DNA from 4 places in the Streptomyces sp. XY431 genome. Region 1 is predicted to be linked to each of the others. Evidence: riboswitches for the same ligand, from Rfam matches in the RefSeq annotation. Region 1 holds a riboswitch; each other region holds the start of a gene.
What was found. Region 1 has a riboswitch for cyclic di-AMP ahead of ADK60_RS21615 (C40 family peptidase). Riboswitches for the same ligand answer to the same signal wherever they lie in the genome.
Positions count from the first base shown of each region.

Region 2: linked by a shared signal. The riboswitch ahead of ADK60_RS42080 (glycoside hydrolase family 16 protein) and the one ahead of ADK60_RS21615 (C40 family peptidase) in region 1 are both predicted to bind cyclic di-AMP.
Region 3: linked by a shared signal. The riboswitch ahead of ADK60_RS02950 (M23 family metallopeptidase) and the one ahead of ADK60_RS21615 (C40 family peptidase) in region 1 are both predicted to bind cyclic di-AMP.
Region 4: linked by a shared signal. The riboswitch ahead of ADK60_RS36280 (transglycosylase family protein) and the one ahead of ADK60_RS21615 (C40 family peptidase) in region 1 are both predicted to bind cyclic di-AMP.

Region 1 is NZ_LGDO01000230.1:85,612-89,393, forward strand. Features, by position in the region: gene ADK60_RS21610 (C40 family peptidase) at 1-1,020, opposite strand, end outside; gene ADK60_RS21615 (C40 family peptidase) at 1,274-2,446, opposite strand; cyclic di-AMP (ydaO/yuaA leader) riboswitch at 2,457-2,623, opposite strand; gene ADK60_RS21620 (C40 family peptidase) at 2,953-3,782, opposite strand, start outside.
Region 2 is NZ_LGDO01000184.1:11,442-15,223, reverse strand. Features, by position in the region: gene ADK60_RS19435 (hypothetical protein) at 1-593, shown strand, start outside; gene ADK60_RS42080 (glycoside hydrolase family 16 protein) at 621-1,874, opposite strand; cyclic di-AMP (ydaO/yuaA leader) riboswitch at 1,878-2,045, opposite strand; gene ADK60_RS19425 (MoaF-related domain-containing protein) at 2,359-2,688, shown strand; gene ADK60_RS19420 (alpha/beta hydrolase) at 2,740-3,782, opposite strand, start outside.
Region 3 is NZ_LGDO01000015.1:2,311-6,092, reverse strand. Features, by position in the region: gene ADK60_RS02955 (MFS transporter) at 87-1,643, opposite strand; cyclic di-AMP (ydaO/yuaA leader) riboswitch at 1,953-2,118, shown strand; gene ADK60_RS02950 (M23 family metallopeptidase) at 2,122-3,168, shown strand; gene ADK60_RS02945 (DUF2470 domain-containing protein) at 3,432-3,782, opposite strand, start outside.
Region 4 is NZ_LGDO01000503.1:19,007-22,788, forward strand. Features, by position in the region: gene ADK60_RS36270 (LacI family DNA-binding transcriptional regulator) at 1-245, shown strand, start outside; gene ADK60_RS36275 (hypothetical protein) at 314-514, opposite strand; gene ADK60_RS36280 (transglycosylase family protein) at 673-1,923, opposite strand; cyclic di-AMP (ydaO/yuaA leader) riboswitch at 1,910-2,077, opposite strand; gene ADK60_RS36285 (hypothetical protein) at 2,343-3,782, shown strand, end outside.

The DNA of each region.
Region 1 (3,782 bases):
GTAGCGCACCCGGGCCCCCGGGTAGGGGGCGTGCACGATCACCCCGCCGCCGGCGTACATCCCGACGTGGTGCATGTCCCGGTAGAAGATCACCAGGTCTCCCGGCCGTGCTTCGGAGATGCTGACCCGCTGCCCGGCGTACGCCTGGGCCTGCGAGGTGCGCGGCAGGGTCACTCCGGCCTGCCGCCAGCTGTAGTACATCAGACCGGAGCAGTCGAAGGCCTTGGGCCCGGTGGATCCGTAGACGTAGGGCGAGCCGATCATCCGCACCGCGGCGGCCAGCGCGGCGCCGCCGCGCTCGGAGGCGGGCGGGGTGGTGCCGAGGTCCAGCCGGTCGGTGCCCCGGGTGGCGCGCTGCTCGGCCTCGCGGGCGTCCTGGGCGGCGAGCCGGGCGCGTTCGGTGGCGCCGAGGCTGTTGAGCAGCCGCTGCGCCCTGGTGAGCCGCTGCTGGATCTGCTGCTTGCCGTCGGCCAGCGCCTTGCGGGTCTGTTCCAGCTCGGCGAGCTTGGCCGAGGCCTCGGCCCGGCGCTGGTCGAGCACCCGCTGACGGCCCAGCACCTCGTGCAGGGTCTCGTTCTGCCGCTCGGCGGCCTGGTCGAGGCTGCGGGCCCGGGAGAGGTAGCCCTCCGGGTCGGTGGAGAGCATCAGTTGGACGGTCTGTGCCATCCCGCCGCCCCGGTACTCCGCCCCGGCCACGGTGGCGAGGTCGCCGCGCAGCTGGTTGAGCTCGTCCTGGGAGAGGGCGATCTGCTGCTGGAGCGTGCCGGTCTCGTGCTGGAGCCGCTGCTGGGCCTCCTGGGCGGCGTTGAACCGCTCCGAGGCCTGCTCGGCCTCGTCGTAGAGCTGCTCCACCTGGGCCTTGACGTCCTTGCGGTTCGCCGGGGTGTCGGGCGCGCCGGGAGCCGCCTGCGCGGTGCCGCCGGTCGCCACGCCCAGCGCGGTGGTGGCCGCCGCGGTGAGCACCAGCGCCCGGGCGAGCGTGTGGACACCTGACAGCGGGGAACGGCGGTGCGCGGTCATTCGACGTCGGCTCCGATCCTGGGCCCGGACCCGCCGCCGCACCGGACCGGGCGGCTGTCGAAGCGGGCGTCCGGTGGCAGACGTTAGCGAGTCAGGGCAACCGTTTCCAAACCCCTCCGAATCCGAATATTCAGTCACTGATCGGACATCAGACCGGTTCGCCCGCCGGAGTTCCCGGTGACCGGGGGAAAGCCGCAGGCCCGGCCTCCCCCGAGGGGAGACCGGGCCTGCCGGGAGTCTGCCGACCCGGGGGTCAGAGGCGCACGATGGTGTTGACCGGCATGTTGGACGCCGACTCGTAGCGGACCGACGCACCCGGCTTCGGGGCGTGGATGACCTGGCCGCCGCCGACGTAGATGCCGACGTGGTGGCGGTCGCCGTAGAAGATCACCAGATCGCCGGGCTGGGCCTGGGAGATGTCCGAGCCGATCCGGGTACCGGCGTTGGCCTGCTCCTGCGAGGTGCGCGGCAGCGACACACCCGCCTGGGCGTACGCCCAGCCGGTGAGGCCGGAGCAGTCGAAGGAGTTCGGGCCGGTGGCGCCGTAGACGTACGGGGCACCGAGCTTGCTCTCGGCGGCGGCGATAGCGGCGGCGGCGCGCGAGCCGTTGGCGGCGGGCGCGGCCGGCTTGGCCGCGGCGGCGGGCGCGGGCGTCGACGCGGAGGTGGGTGCGGACGCGCTCAGGTCGCTGCGGTTGGTGTCGCGGGTGGCGCGCTCGGCGTCCGCCTTCGCCTTGGCGGCCTTGGCGGCCTCGGCCTTCGCGGCGTCCGCCTTCGCCTTGGCCTCGGCGGCGGCCTTCTCCTCGGCCGCGCGGAGGGCCTGGCGCTCCTGCTCGGTGAGGGTGTTGAGCAGCTGCTGGGCCTTCGCCAGCTTGCCCTGGACCTCGTCCTTGGAGGTCTTCAGCTGCTGGGTGGTGGACTCCAGCTCGCCGAGCTTGGTCTGGGTCTCGGTGCGGTCCTGGTCGAGCCTGCGCTGCTGCTCCTGGAGCTCCTTCAGCGCGCCGGACTGGGTGGAACCGGCCTGGTTCAGGGCGTCGGCCTGGCTGAGGAAGTTGTCCGGGCTGGCGGACAGCATCAGCTGGACGGTCTGCGATATGCCGCCGGTGCGGTACTGCTCGCCGGCGATCTCGGAGAGGCCGCCCTGGGCCTCCGTCACCACGGCCTGCTGGCGGGCCACCTTGTCCTGCAGCTCGGCGACCTGCTTCTGCAGCTCCTGCTGCTTGGCCTGGGCGCCGTTGTACTTCTCGGTCGCGACCTCGGCCTGCTCGTTGAGCTGGTCGACCTGCTCCTTGACCTGGTCCTTGGTCGGCGCGGGGTCGGCGTGGGCGCCGGACTGCGCGGAGAGGGCGACGGCAGCGGCGGCGAGACCGGTCATGATCGAGACCCGGGTACGGCCGGCGGGCTTGGGACGACGATGGGACGCCACGAAGGCGGACTCCTTCTTCCTCATCCGCCTACCGGGTGAGCTGACGGGTTCGGGCGGAAGCGTGCCCTACGACGCCTCACCGTCCGCGCGAGCGGCCGACCTGGCGCCGATTCACCCCGGAGGAACGTGGTTCCCCGGCTCCGCTCCACAGCTGACCCCGGACTGCTGGGTCTGGTTCGGGCGGGCACCTGAGGCCCCGCCCGGCTGCTTCGCGAACTCGGCGGTGAACCCCACCGCCACCCAGGCTGGGTGATCGACTGTGCGAGGTTCGAAGCACGACCCTAGTAACAGATCCGTGATCCGTTCAAATCCTTGTCAGAAAAAAGCCAGAAGAATTCCCAAGTTCCTTTGTGAATATGACCGAGCGTGATCACATCCCCACATCAGGCTGATCATTTCCACCTGGACGGCCGAACGCCCGACCCAAACCCCAGCGCCACCCCCGATCGGAGGTGGCGCTGATCACAGAGGCCGAGAACCGCCCCCGGGAGTGTCGTGGCGGACCGTCAGACCCGGCGGATCGTGTTGATCTGCATGGCGTCGGCCTTCATCACCTTCACCACGTCACCGGTGTGCGGCGCGTGCACCACCATGCCGTTGCCGATGTACATACCGACGTGGCTGCGGTCGGGGCGGTAGATGATCAGATCGCCCGGCTGGGCCTCGGCCAGGGACGGCACCCGGGTGCCGTAGTTGCCCTGCGCCTGCGAGGTCCGCGGCAGCGAGACGCCGGCCTTCCCGTACGCCCAGACCATCAGGCCGGAGCAGTCGAAGGTGCTCGGGCCCGTGGCGCCCCAGACGTACGGCGAGCCCTGCTTGCCCATCGCGTTGGAAACCGCGGCGCCGGCCATGCCACTGGCCTGCGGCAGGCTGCCCAGGTCGGTGCGCTCGGTGCCGCGCGAGGCGCGGTCGGCCTGCTGCTGCGCCGCCTTCACGGCCGCGCGATCGGCGGCGCTGAGCGAGTTCAGCAGGTCCTGGGCGTCCTTGAGCTTCTTGCCGACCTCGGCCTTGGACTGGTTCAGGTCCTTGGTGGTGGTGTCCAGCGAGGCCAGCACGGCGGCCGCCTCGCTCTTCTGCTGGTCGAGCCGGCGCTGCTGGTCCTGCAGGCCCTTGAGCGCCTCGGCCTGGCTGGAGCTGGCCTGCTGCACGCTGGAGGCCTTGTCCAGGTACCCGGACGGGTCGGAGGTGAGCATCAGCTGGACGGACGGGTCGATGCCGCCGGTGCGGTACTGCTCGCCCGCCACCTCGGCCAGCCCCGCCTGAAGCTGGGTCATCTGCTCCTGGCCGCGGGCGACCTGGTCCTGGAGCTGGTCCGCCTGCTTGCGCAGCTGGTCGG
Region 2 (3,782 bases), on a different contig from region 1:
TCGGCAGGTCGTTGGTGACGGGGTGCACGGTGGCGGTGCTGGCCGCCGGACAGGCCGGCGCGGTCTGTCCGCCGGACGACAAGACGCCCGCACCCGGGACGAGCGCCCCGGCACCGGGGGCCGGTGATCCCGGGGCCGCGGATCCGGGCACGACCGCCGACCCGGCCGCGGCGGCGGTGCCCTCGGACTCCGACCTCTACGTCGTCCGGATCGACCCGGAGCCGGCCGCGCCCGGCGGCACCACCACCCTGCACGCCTTCGTCGGCAACCTCGGTCCGGACCGGACCGCCTCGCCGTTCACCGTCGTGGTCACCCTGCCGGCGGGGGTGACGGCCGAGGGGCCGTTCTTCCCGGAGAACTGCTACGAGTTCCAGAACGGCCACCGGGTGCGCTGCACCTTCCCGGCCGGTCTGCCGAAGTTCCGCAGCGCGACGGCCCTGATCCCGCTCCGGCTCTCCCCCGACGTCCCCGTCGGCGAGCTGACGGGCGGCTACGTCGCGGTGCGCGGCGACGACGACCGGAACGACGCGAACAACCGGCAGCCGTTCACGATCGAGGTCGTCGAGACCACAGGTCCGAGGCCGGCCGTCTGACCGTCGGCCCCGGACCTGTGGCCGCTGCTAGCGGTACACCCGGACGTAGTCCGCCGCGAAGGTGATCGGCGTGGTGCCCGAGGGCGCGGGGTGGTAGTTCCCCGCGCTCAGGGACAGGTTGAGGATCGGGTACGCCGCCCAGTCGGCGCCGACACCCTTGCCGTCCGAGAAGACCTTGGTGCCGTTGATGTACCAGTCGACCGAGCTCGCACCGTAGTGGGTGCCGATGGTGACCCAGCCGTCCTTCGCGATCGCCTTGGCGTCGGTGAGGTACAGGTGGCCCGGGTTGATGTGGTTGGTCAGCTCCAGCAGGTTCGGGTTGTCGGTGTGGTACTCGAAGGAGTCGATCTCCCCGTGGGTGCCGCTGGTGCTGTTCCACGTCCAGAGCGCCGGCCAGGCGCCGGTGCCGGCGGGGAGCTTGACCCGGGTCTCGATGTAGTCGCCGGTCTTCACCTTGAAGCCCTCGCTGGAGTACTCGGTGGTGAGCAGCCCGGTGTCCCAGGCCTGCTTGCCGTTCTCCAGCGTGTGCGTGCTCGGCCTGGCGGTGAAGGTGGCGACGCCGCCGGAGACGGCGACGTTGTTCTTGTTCAGCCAGTCGAGCTTGTTGTCGTTCGGGTTGTGGTCGCCGTAGTGGTAGGAGCTGCTCCGGTCGGCGGTCCAGCGGGAGCCGAGGGCGAGGCTGTTGAAGTCGTCGGACCAGGTGAGCTGCTTGCCGGCGACCGGGGCACCCGTGGTGGGGGTGGTGGGCGTCGGCGTGGGGGTCGGCGTCGGGGTGGCGGCGGAGACGACGAGCTGGCGGGAGGGCAGGTTGTGCCAGCCGCCGGCGCTGTCCTGCCAGAAGCCGAACTGGGTGTAGGTGCCGGCCGCCAGAGTGCGGGTACCGGTGGTGATCGACAGGCCGGCGGGGCAGACCTGGACGTTGCTCCTGTTGCCGGGGAAGTCGAGGTTGCGCCCGGCCGCGTCGCGGATGCCGACGCCGACGGTCTTCGCGGTGAAGCAGGACGAGGAGTGCAGCGTGAGCGAGGCGGCCGTCGCCTTGCCCGCGACCATGGTGGCCGGGGCGAGCTTGTCCTGGGTGACGGTCGGCAGAGCGGCGGCCTGGGCGCCGGTCACGGCCGGAAGGCCGAGCAGTCCGGCACCGGTGACGGCGAGCGCCCCGGTCGCGGCGAGGGCGGCGGTGCGGCCCCGGTGGGAGGGACGGGCGTGGCGGGCGGCCGGGCGGCGGGCCTGGAGGCCCGGGTTCCGGGCAGGCCGAGGGGGCTGCGGGGAGGCAGTGGGCATGGCAGTGGTCCTCTGCGACGCCTACGAGGTGAGCTGTCGGGTTCGGGCGCGAGGTTGCCCGGCCGTCCGGAGAGCGGCTTCACCCCTAGCCTCGACACACGCGCACGGTTGGCGCGCGGCCGGGCACTGACCTGGGTCCCCCGCTCCCGTCCGCTGTGGTGCTCGATTGCCGGCCGGCGGGTGGACGGGACTCGGCGTCCCGACGGCGGGGCTCCGCTGTGGCGGAAGCCTCTGCAGGCTAGGCAGGCCGTCCGCGCACGGACAACCTTCCCGGGGCGGTTGTCGCGCAGCTCACACCGCCGCCCCGCGCCCCCGGCGACCGTTCCAGGCGGGCCGTGGTGGCCGTGGTGGCGGGTCCGGCGGGGAAAGTGCGCCACGGAGGCGGGGTGGTCGGATAGGTTGGAGATCCATCCGCGTCCGGAACCGTCCGGGTCGCAGCGAGCACCACGACAGCACGTCCAGAGACGAGGAGACCCGCCCCACCATGACCGCGTCCCTGCCCGCCTTCGCCGGCCGTACCTTCCTGTTCCGGGTCGACAACGGCGCGGCGTTCCGCAACGCGTACTCGGCCGACGGCAAGCGGCTGCGCTGGGAGGGCCTCGGCGAATCGGCGGGCCAGTGGGAGGACGTCTCCCTGCATGTCGCCGAGGTCGGCCCGCAGCTCTACTTCGTCAGCTGGACCGAGGTGAGCGGCATCACCGTGAGCCACGTCATGGACCTGACCCGGATGACGGTCCGCGCGTTCTGGACGTACGAGGGCGAGGGCGGCCGGGTCGGCGAGCTGCACACCGGCACCCTGGAGCAGGTGGCCTGAGCACCCCGAGCGCCCGCCCGCGGGTCCCGGCCGGACACCCGGGCGGTCGGGTCAGGCCGACGGACTGGCGGCCGGGACCGTCAGGCGCTGGGAGATCCACTCCAGTGAGGACGGGAGCAGCTTGCTCCAGGTCTCGAAGTTGTGGCCGCCGGTCTCCAGCATGCTGTAGGAGACCTTCATCGGGCCGTGCGCGGCGGCCACGAACGCCTCGGTCTCGCGCCGGTAGTTGCCGTCGCCCTCCCGGGTGCCGGCCAGCAGCACGGAGATCGCGGGCTGCGGCAGGTTCTTGAGACGCCACATCAGGTCGGCCTCGTTGCGGCGCTGTTCGCTGCCGTTGTAGAGGTCGCCGGTGCTCGGGTCGTCGGCCGCCTGGTAGTAGCCGGAGAGCGAGACGGCGGTCGGGTAGACGTCGGGGTGACGCATCGCCAGCTTGAGCGCGCAGTAGCCGCCGGTGGAGTTGCCCATGAACGCCCAGGCCCGCGGGTCGGCGGAGACCCGGTAGGTGGCCTGGATCGCCGAGGGCACGTCCTTGGCGAAGTAGGCGTCGGTCTGCGGACCGCCCGGGACGTCCTCGCACTCGGTGTCCTGCGGCAGCGCGGGCGAGGGGCGCACCAGCACCAGCACCGTCGGCTGCATCCGCCCCTCCTGAAGCAGCTTCAGCGCCGCGCCCGGGTAGTTGAGGCGGGTGACGAGGTTCTTGGCGATGCCCGGGAAGCCGGTGCTGACGACCAGGACCGGGAACTGCTTCTGCTCGTACTCGGGCTGGAAGTACTGCGGCGGCAGGTAGACGTACCCCTCGGTGGAGAGGCGGGTGGTGGCGCCGTCGATGCGGACCTCGCGGATCTCGCCGGACTTTTCGCGGTCGCGGCCGAGCGCCCCGCCGCCCTGCACCTCGGCGTGGCCGATGGTCTCGACGCGCAGCCGGCCGGACGCGTCCACCTTGTTGTGGATCACCACCGGCCCGCTGTCCCCGGTGCCCAGCAGGTCGTCCCAGCTGCTGTAGAACGCGAAGTAGTTGTTGGCGACCAGGCCGAGCGCGGCGAGGACGGCCAACTGGGTGACGAGCAGGGCACCGATCCGGCCGAGGACGGCCT
Region 3 (3,782 bases), on a different contig from region 1:
GTCCGACCCCGGTTACCGGGCCCCGTCGCCGTCGAGGCGGCGGGGCCCTCGGTGTGTTCCGGGGGCTTGGCTTCTGCTGAGGAGGCTCAGCCCTGTTCCGGGGCGGGGTGGCCCGGGTCGAGGGGAAGGGCGGGGCGGCCCGGGTCCAGAGGTGGGGCCGGGTGGCCGGGGTCGAGGGGTGGCGCGTTGGTGCCGCAGGCGTAGCGGCAGTCCGGTTCGGCCACCGGGTGGTGGTCCTCCGGGGCCAGGACGTTGCCGTGGACGGTGGCCAGGGCGGTGAGTCCGCCCGCCACGAGCAGTCCGGCGCAGATCAGCATCGCGGTGTGGAAGGCGGAGTCGACCGCCGACGGCACCTGGTAGGCGTCGCCGCTCAGACCCGCCAGCGCGGGCAGTGCGGCGACCGCCAGCAGACCGGCCGCCCGGGCCGCGGCGTTGTTGACCCCGCTCGCGATGCCCGCGTGCCGTACTTCGACCGCCGCCAGCACGGTCGCGGTCAGCGGTGCGACCAGCAGCACCATCCCGCTCCCCATCACCGCGACGGCCGGCAGCACGTCCGTCCAGTAGGAGGCGTCGGGCCCGATCCGCAGCATCAGCAGCACGCCCACCGCGCACAGCAGCGGGCCGACGGTGAGCGGCAGCCGGGGGCCGATCCGTTTGCCCAGCCGGCCCGCCCGGGCGGAGAGCGCCAGCATGATCACGGTGATCGGCACCAGTGCCAGTCCGGAGACCAGCGGGGAGAAGCCGGAGACGATCTGCAGCTGGACGACCAGGAGGAAGAAGACCCCGCTGAACGCCGCGTACACGGCGAGGGTGACCAGGTTGACGGCGGTGAACAGCCGTGAGGAGAACAGGCCCAGCGGCAGCATCGGCTCCGGGGTGCGGCGCTCGACCACAATGAAGGCGGCGCCGAGCAGGAGGCCGGCCGTGCCGGTGACCCAGACCGTGGCGGAGAGTCCGCCCCCGGCGGCGGTCAGCGCATAGGTGATCGAGCCGAGCGCGAGGGCGGCCAGCACCGCGCCGAGCACGTCGAAGCGTCCGGTCGAGCTCTCGTCCCGGCTCTCCGGGACGTGCCGGGCGGCCACCACGATCACCATCGCGGCCAGCGGCAGGTTCAGCAGGAAGATCCAGCGCCAGCCCGGGCCGTCCACCAGCCAGCCGCCGAGGAACGGGCCGACCGCCGCCGACACCCCGCCGAGGCCGGACCAGAGGCCGACCGCCGCCGAGCGGTCGTCCGGATGGAACACCGCCTGGAGCATCGCCAGCGAGCCCGGGGTGAGCAGCGCTCCGCCGATGCCCTGCACGGCGCGGGCCGCGATCAGCACCTCGATGGTCGGCGCGGCGGCGCAGGCGGCGGACGCGGCGGCGAACCAGACCACGCCCAGCAGGAAGATCCGCCGCCGTCCGTACCGGTCGCCGAGCGCGCCGCCGAGCAGGATCAGGCCCGCCAGGGTGAGCAGATAGGCGTTGAGCGTCCATTGCAGGGCGTCGAGTTGGGCGCCGAGATCGGTGCCGATCCGGGGCAGTGCGACGTTCACGACGGTTCCGTCGAGCATCGCCATGCTGGAACCGAGCACCGTCGCCAGAAGTACCCAGCGACCCTGCGCGGTGCCCAACCGCAGGGTGCCTGCATCGGTGGTGGTCACGGCCCATGGTGGGGCCCCCGGGGCCGAAGTGACAAGGGTCACCGGGGGTGTGTCGGGGATGTCCGTTCCGTGAGTGATCGTGTGCGCACTGATGACGACATCGGCGGAGGGTGGCGGATCACGTGCGCGCAGTGAATGGATTGTGTGCGTACTGTGCATATCCCTGATGCGGAGCGTCACGGTGTTCCGGACTTTGGTCCCGGGTTCCGGAGATCGACATTGCTTCACCCGAACGGATGGGTTTTAGTTCAGCGACCGCCCGGCGTCAGCCCGGGTGGCCACCGGGTGGAACGCCTAGTCCTGCCGCTGCCCGGTGGTTCGCAACGAACTCTGTACGGCAGGAGCGGGGGACCCACAGGTAAGTCGCCGGACCCGAATTGACGGTCCGGCTTGGGGTGAAGCCGCATTTCTCTGCGGCCGGGCAACTCCAGCCCGAACCCGACAGCTCACCTCGCAGGCGTCGGAGAGGACAGCTTCCATGCCCGCACAGGCACGTCGTATCGCCATGCCCCGCGCCGTCCGCATCGGCATCGCCACCGCCGTCACCGGCGCCGCCTTCGCCCTTCCGCTGGTGACCACCGTCACCGCCCAGGCGCACGAGGCCCCGGCCGCCGGCCAGACGCAGCAGAGCAGCACCTGGACCGGCGCCGCCAGCGTCGACGCCGCGCCGGCTGCCGCCGAGAACGCTCCGGTTGCCCCGGCTGCCGCCGCCGCTCCCGCCGCCGAGGCCGCTCCGGCCGCTCCGGTCGACTACAAGGTCGTCGGCGGGGACACCCTGTCGAAGATCGCCGACGCGAAGAACGTCGAGGGTGGCTGGAAGGCGCTGTTCGAGCACAACCGCTCGGTCATCGGCGCCAACCCGAACCTCATCTTCCCGGGTCAGCACCTCGCGCTCGGCGCCAAGGCCGCCGAGGCCGCGAAGCCCGCCGCCCCGGCCGAGGCCGCCAAGCCGGCCGCTCCCGCCGCCAAGGCGCAGACCTCGCAGGACTCGGTGAAGCCGGCCGCTCCGGCCGCGAAGCCGGCGGCCCCGGCTGCCAAGCCGGCTGCCCAGCCCGCCGTTCAAGCTGTCGTCGCCCCGGTCGCGAAGCCGGCCGCCGCGGCTCCGGTCGCCGCCACCTCCGGCTTCTTCGCCCCGCTGGCCAACCCGAAGCTCGGCACCGCCTACGGCGTGGCCGGCTCGATGTGGGCCTCCGGCCACCACACCGGCGCCGACTTCGTCGCTGCCACCGGCACCCCGCTGCGCGCGGTCGCGGCCGGCACCGTGGTGAAGGCCGGCAACGGCGGCGCCTACGGCAACGAGGTCGAGATCAAGCTCGCCGACGGCAAGTACGCCGAGTACGCGCACCTGTCCTCGATCGGCGTGTCCATCGGTCAGACCGTCACCGCCGGCCAGCAGATCGGCCTCTCCGGTGCGACCGGCAACGTGACCGGCCCGCACCTGCACTTCGAGATCCGCACGGGCTCGGAGTACGGCTCGGACATCGACCCGATCGCCTACCTGCGGGCGCACGGCGTCGCGATCTGACCCTCGGTCGGATCATCTGCCACCGCTGGGTGCGGGGCGAAAACGACCTCCCGGAATGGTCATGTCGGGTGACCGCTGGACCGGGTGGACGCCGCACCTGAGCGGATCGACGGGCGCGGGACACGCCCGTCCTGCCGGCCGGCCCGGCTCGCGAGATCTTTCTCGTGGGCCGGGCCGGCCGTCGTCGTGCCGGGGTCCGCTGCCGCAGAGTTGACCACGCGTCAGTGTCGTTGCGGGGAAGGCTGGTTCGGCTTCCTTTGGGTTCAGGACCGGTGAGCGGCGGGCTCCTGCTCGGCGGCGGCCAGCAGTTGGTGCACCCGGTGACCGAACTCGTCGGCGTCGCGGGCCGGTTCGAGGAAGACCAGCCGGACGTCGCGGTGGCCGTACGGGTGGTCCAGGCGGAGCACCAGGCCGTACCGGTCGAGGGCGAGCGGGCGGATGTCGGGACGGTCGGCGAGCAGTGCCGGGTCGAGCAGCCGGGTGAGTACGGCGAGCGCGTCGGGGTGGTCGTCGGCGAGGTGGGTGAGCAGTCCGGCCTCGTAGCGGGCCAGCGGGTCGGGGGCGGCCGCCGCGAGGTCGGCGCCGGTGATCGCGGTGGTGCCGTACGGGGTCGA
Region 4 (3,782 bases), on a different contig from region 1:
GGGCAGTCCGTCAGCGGGGCCTGGCGGTGCCTCAGGACGTCTCGGTGGTCGGCTTCGACGACTCGCCGCTGATAGCTTTCACCGAGCCGCCGCTGACCACGGTCCGCCAGCCGGTGGAGGCGATGGCCAACGCGGCCGTGGACGCCCTGCTGGAGGAGGTCGGCGGGAACGCCGTCCAGCGCGGGGAGTTCATGTTCCAGCCGGAGCTGGTGATGCGCGGCTCGACCGGGGGCCGCGCGCGCTGAGGAGACATCACGAGGGACACCACGAGGGGCCCGGGAGCGAACCGCTCCCGGGCCCCTCGGCGTTCCGCTCAGCCCTCCTGGACGATGGGCCGGTCCGGGGTGACCCGGTGGCCGTCGGCGGCGTCACCGGTACGGGTCCCGGTACGCCGGCCCCGCTCCAGGAAGTCGCGGAGGATCAGTTCGACGGCGTCCTGCGGGTTCTTGGTGCCGGACAGCATCATCGCGTCGATGGCGAGATTGGCGTCGAGCGAGACGGTGACCTGGGCCATGGTGACTCCTCCTCGGGTGCTGAGCAGCAGCATGCCCGCCGGGACGGGCTTTGACCATGACTGTCCGGGACCGTGGTCGCGGCGGTGCCGCAGGCGGGCACGCCTCGGCCCCCGGGGGGAGGAGCGACGACTCTCCCCGGGGGCCAGGTGCTACCGGATCAGACCCGGCCGGCGAAGTCCGGAGCCCAGTTGGCGACGGTCTGGACCCGCACGCCCGAGCTCGGGTTGGCGGCCTCGACGTACTTGCCGTCGCCGACGTAGAGCGCGACGTGGTAGACGCCGGAGTCCTGGCCGTTGTTGGACCAGAACAGCAGGTCGCCGGCCTTGAGCGAGTCCAGCGAGACGTGCGTGGACGCGGCGGCCTGGTCGGCGGCGACGCGCGGGACGGAGACGCCCGCGGCGCGCAGCGCGGCCTGGGTCAGGCCGGAGCAGTCCCAGCCGCCGTTGCCGGTGCCGCCGTAGACGTAGGCCTGGCCGACCTTCGACTGGGCGAAGGAGACGGCGGCGGCCATGCTGCCGGTGGCGGCCGGGGCGGGGGCCGGGGTCTCGGCCTTCGCGGCGGGCTCGGCGGCCGGCTTGGCGGCGGTCCCGGAGCCGTTCTGCGCGTCCTTGGCGCGGTTGAACCAGTCGAAGCCCTGGCCGGACTTGTCGGCGGCCGGGGCCTTCGCCTCGGCGCGGTCGCCGAGGGTCAGGTGCTGGCCCGGGTAGATGCTGTGCGGGCCCTCGGCCAGGGTGGCGCGGTTGAGCTCGTACAGCCGCTCCCAGCCGCCCTGGACGTTGTTCTTGTCGGCGATGGAGGAGAGCCAGTCGCCGGCGACCACGGTGTAGTCGGCGGAGGCATCCTGGCCCGCCTGGCGGTGCCACTTCTGCCAGTCCTGGGCGCCGGTGCGCTGCTGGGCGGCGTCGGAGGCGGCCGGGGCCGGGTTCTCGGGCTCGGCGGCGGGCTTGGCGGCCGGGGCCGGGGTCTTGGCGGCCGGTGCGGCGGCGGCCGAGGTGTCCACGGCGGCGGGGGTGCCGCCCTTGGTCAGACCGGCCTGGACCGAGCAGACCGGCCAGGCGCCGGGGCCCTGCACCGCGAGCACCTTCTCGGCGATCGCGATCTGCTGGTCCTTGGTGGCGAGGTCGGCACGGGCGGCGAAGGCGGTGCCGCCGAACCCGGCCCAGGTGGAGTTGGTGAACTGGAGGCCGCCGTAGAAGCCGTTGCCGGTGTTGATGCTCCAGTTGCCGGTGCTCTCGCACTGGGCGACCTTGTCCCAGGTGGCGACGGAGGCGGCCGAGGCGGTGCCGGCGGTGAGGCACGGAACGGTGAGGCCGATGCCCGCGACGCCGAGGGCGGCGATCGCGCGGCGGGTGCGGCCGGACAGACGGGTGCCGTTGGTGGGCAGCATGAAGACGTGGTCCTCTCCCACGCCTGCGAGGTGAGCTGTCGGATTCGGGCCGGAGTAGCCCGGCCGCGCTGTGGACGCGGCTTCACCCCTAGCCCGGGTCCGGTCCGTGGACCGGTCCTGGGCGAACTACCTGTGGTTCCCCCGCTCCTGCCGTGATGTATTGCGCTGCCAGCACGCCCGACGGCAGGACTCGGCGTCGCGGACGGGCTGGGTCCGTGTGGCCACGAACGGGGAGCACGTTAAGCAGAGGCGGCTTCAAACCGCAAACATGTGTGATGACCGTCACAGTTTACGAAAGCCGTGCTGAACCGCTGTCCTTCATGATCAGAAATGACCGATTTCCGGCAACGCCCGTCATGGCCAACACAACTGCCTATGCTTCAGAGTGTCGGCACCATGCCGGCGCCGACGCAGCCGCCCGGGGGGAGGGCTACGCACCGATGGGCATCGACGAGGAGTCGGACGCCGCCCGTCCGGCCGCCAGGCCACGCGGGGCGCATCGCAGGGCAAAACATCGCAGAGCGGACATCCCGCCCGAACCACCCCGAACTCCCGTAAGCCGCCGCGCATTACTGCGCTGGCTGGCCGTCGGCACCGCCTTCGCGGCGATCAGCGGCGAGGAGGTCCTGCGCCGCTCGCTGACCGGCGAGACCCGGCTGGTCACCCCGGCCGCCGTCGTCGGCACCGACCCGCCCGGGGCGGCCGCCCCGATGGGCCAGGACGGCGGCCACGGCGCCGCCCCGCCGGCCGCCACCGCCGCCCCGGGCACCGGACCGCCCGAGCAGCCCGCCCCCGCGCCCACCGTCGACCAGGGCGGCCGCCGCTGGTCCGACCGGGCCGGCTGGGGCGGCAGCCCGCCCGGACCGCGCAGCGCCGTCCGGATCACCGACAAGGTCCTGCTCGACACCGACGCCGAGGTCGGCTCCCTGCTGGTCGAGCCGGGCGGCAGCCTCACCTTCGCCGCCGACCGCACCCTCACCCTCGCCGCCGCGGGCAACGTCGAGATCCGCGGCGCCCTCGCCCTCGCCCCCGACGGCGACCGGGTCCACACCCTCCGCTTCCCCGCCGTCGACGAGAAGCGCTTCCAGGGCGACGGCATGAAAGTGGTCGACACCGACGTCGGCCTCTGGGTCACCGGCGCCGGCTACCTGCGGCTGGACGGCGCCGCCAAGACCGCCTGGGTCCGTGCCGAGCGTGAGCTCAGGGCCGGCGACACCGTCGTCGACCTGGCCGCCCCGCCCGCCGGCTGGCTGCCCGGCGACGAACTGGCCGTCACCCCGACCGGCCCGCCCGACCAGGACGGCTTCGCCGCCGCCTACGACCTCGTCACCGTCCGGTCCGTCAGCGGAACCACCGTCACCCTGACGACCCCTCTCAAGTACCCGCACCCCAGGGTCGCCGCCGGAGGGGGCGTCACCGTCGGCGCCGAGCTGCTCAACCTCACCCGCAGCGTCCGGGTCGAGGGCAGCGCCAAGGGCCGCGCCCACGTCCACCTCACCAGCACCCGCCGGGCCGACGTCCGGCACACCGCGCTGCGCTGGGTCGGGCCGCGCGCCGACACCAAGGAGACCTGGCGCGGCCCGGACGGCACCGCTCCCGTCACCGCGCCGGTGCTCGGCCGGTACGGGCTGCACTTCCACCGGCTCGGCGACGCCACCCGGGGCACCGTGGTCGAGGGCGTGGTCGTCCGCGACGCGGGCAGCCACGCCTTCGTGCCGCACGCCAGCCACGGCATCACCTTCCGCAGCTGTGTCAGCCACGAGACCTGGGAGGACGCCTACTGGTGGGACGGCCCGCTGGACACCCGCACCCCCCAGCAGCCCTCCGACGACATCGTCTACGAGTCCTGCGTCGCCTCCCGCACCCTGCTCGAACCCAAC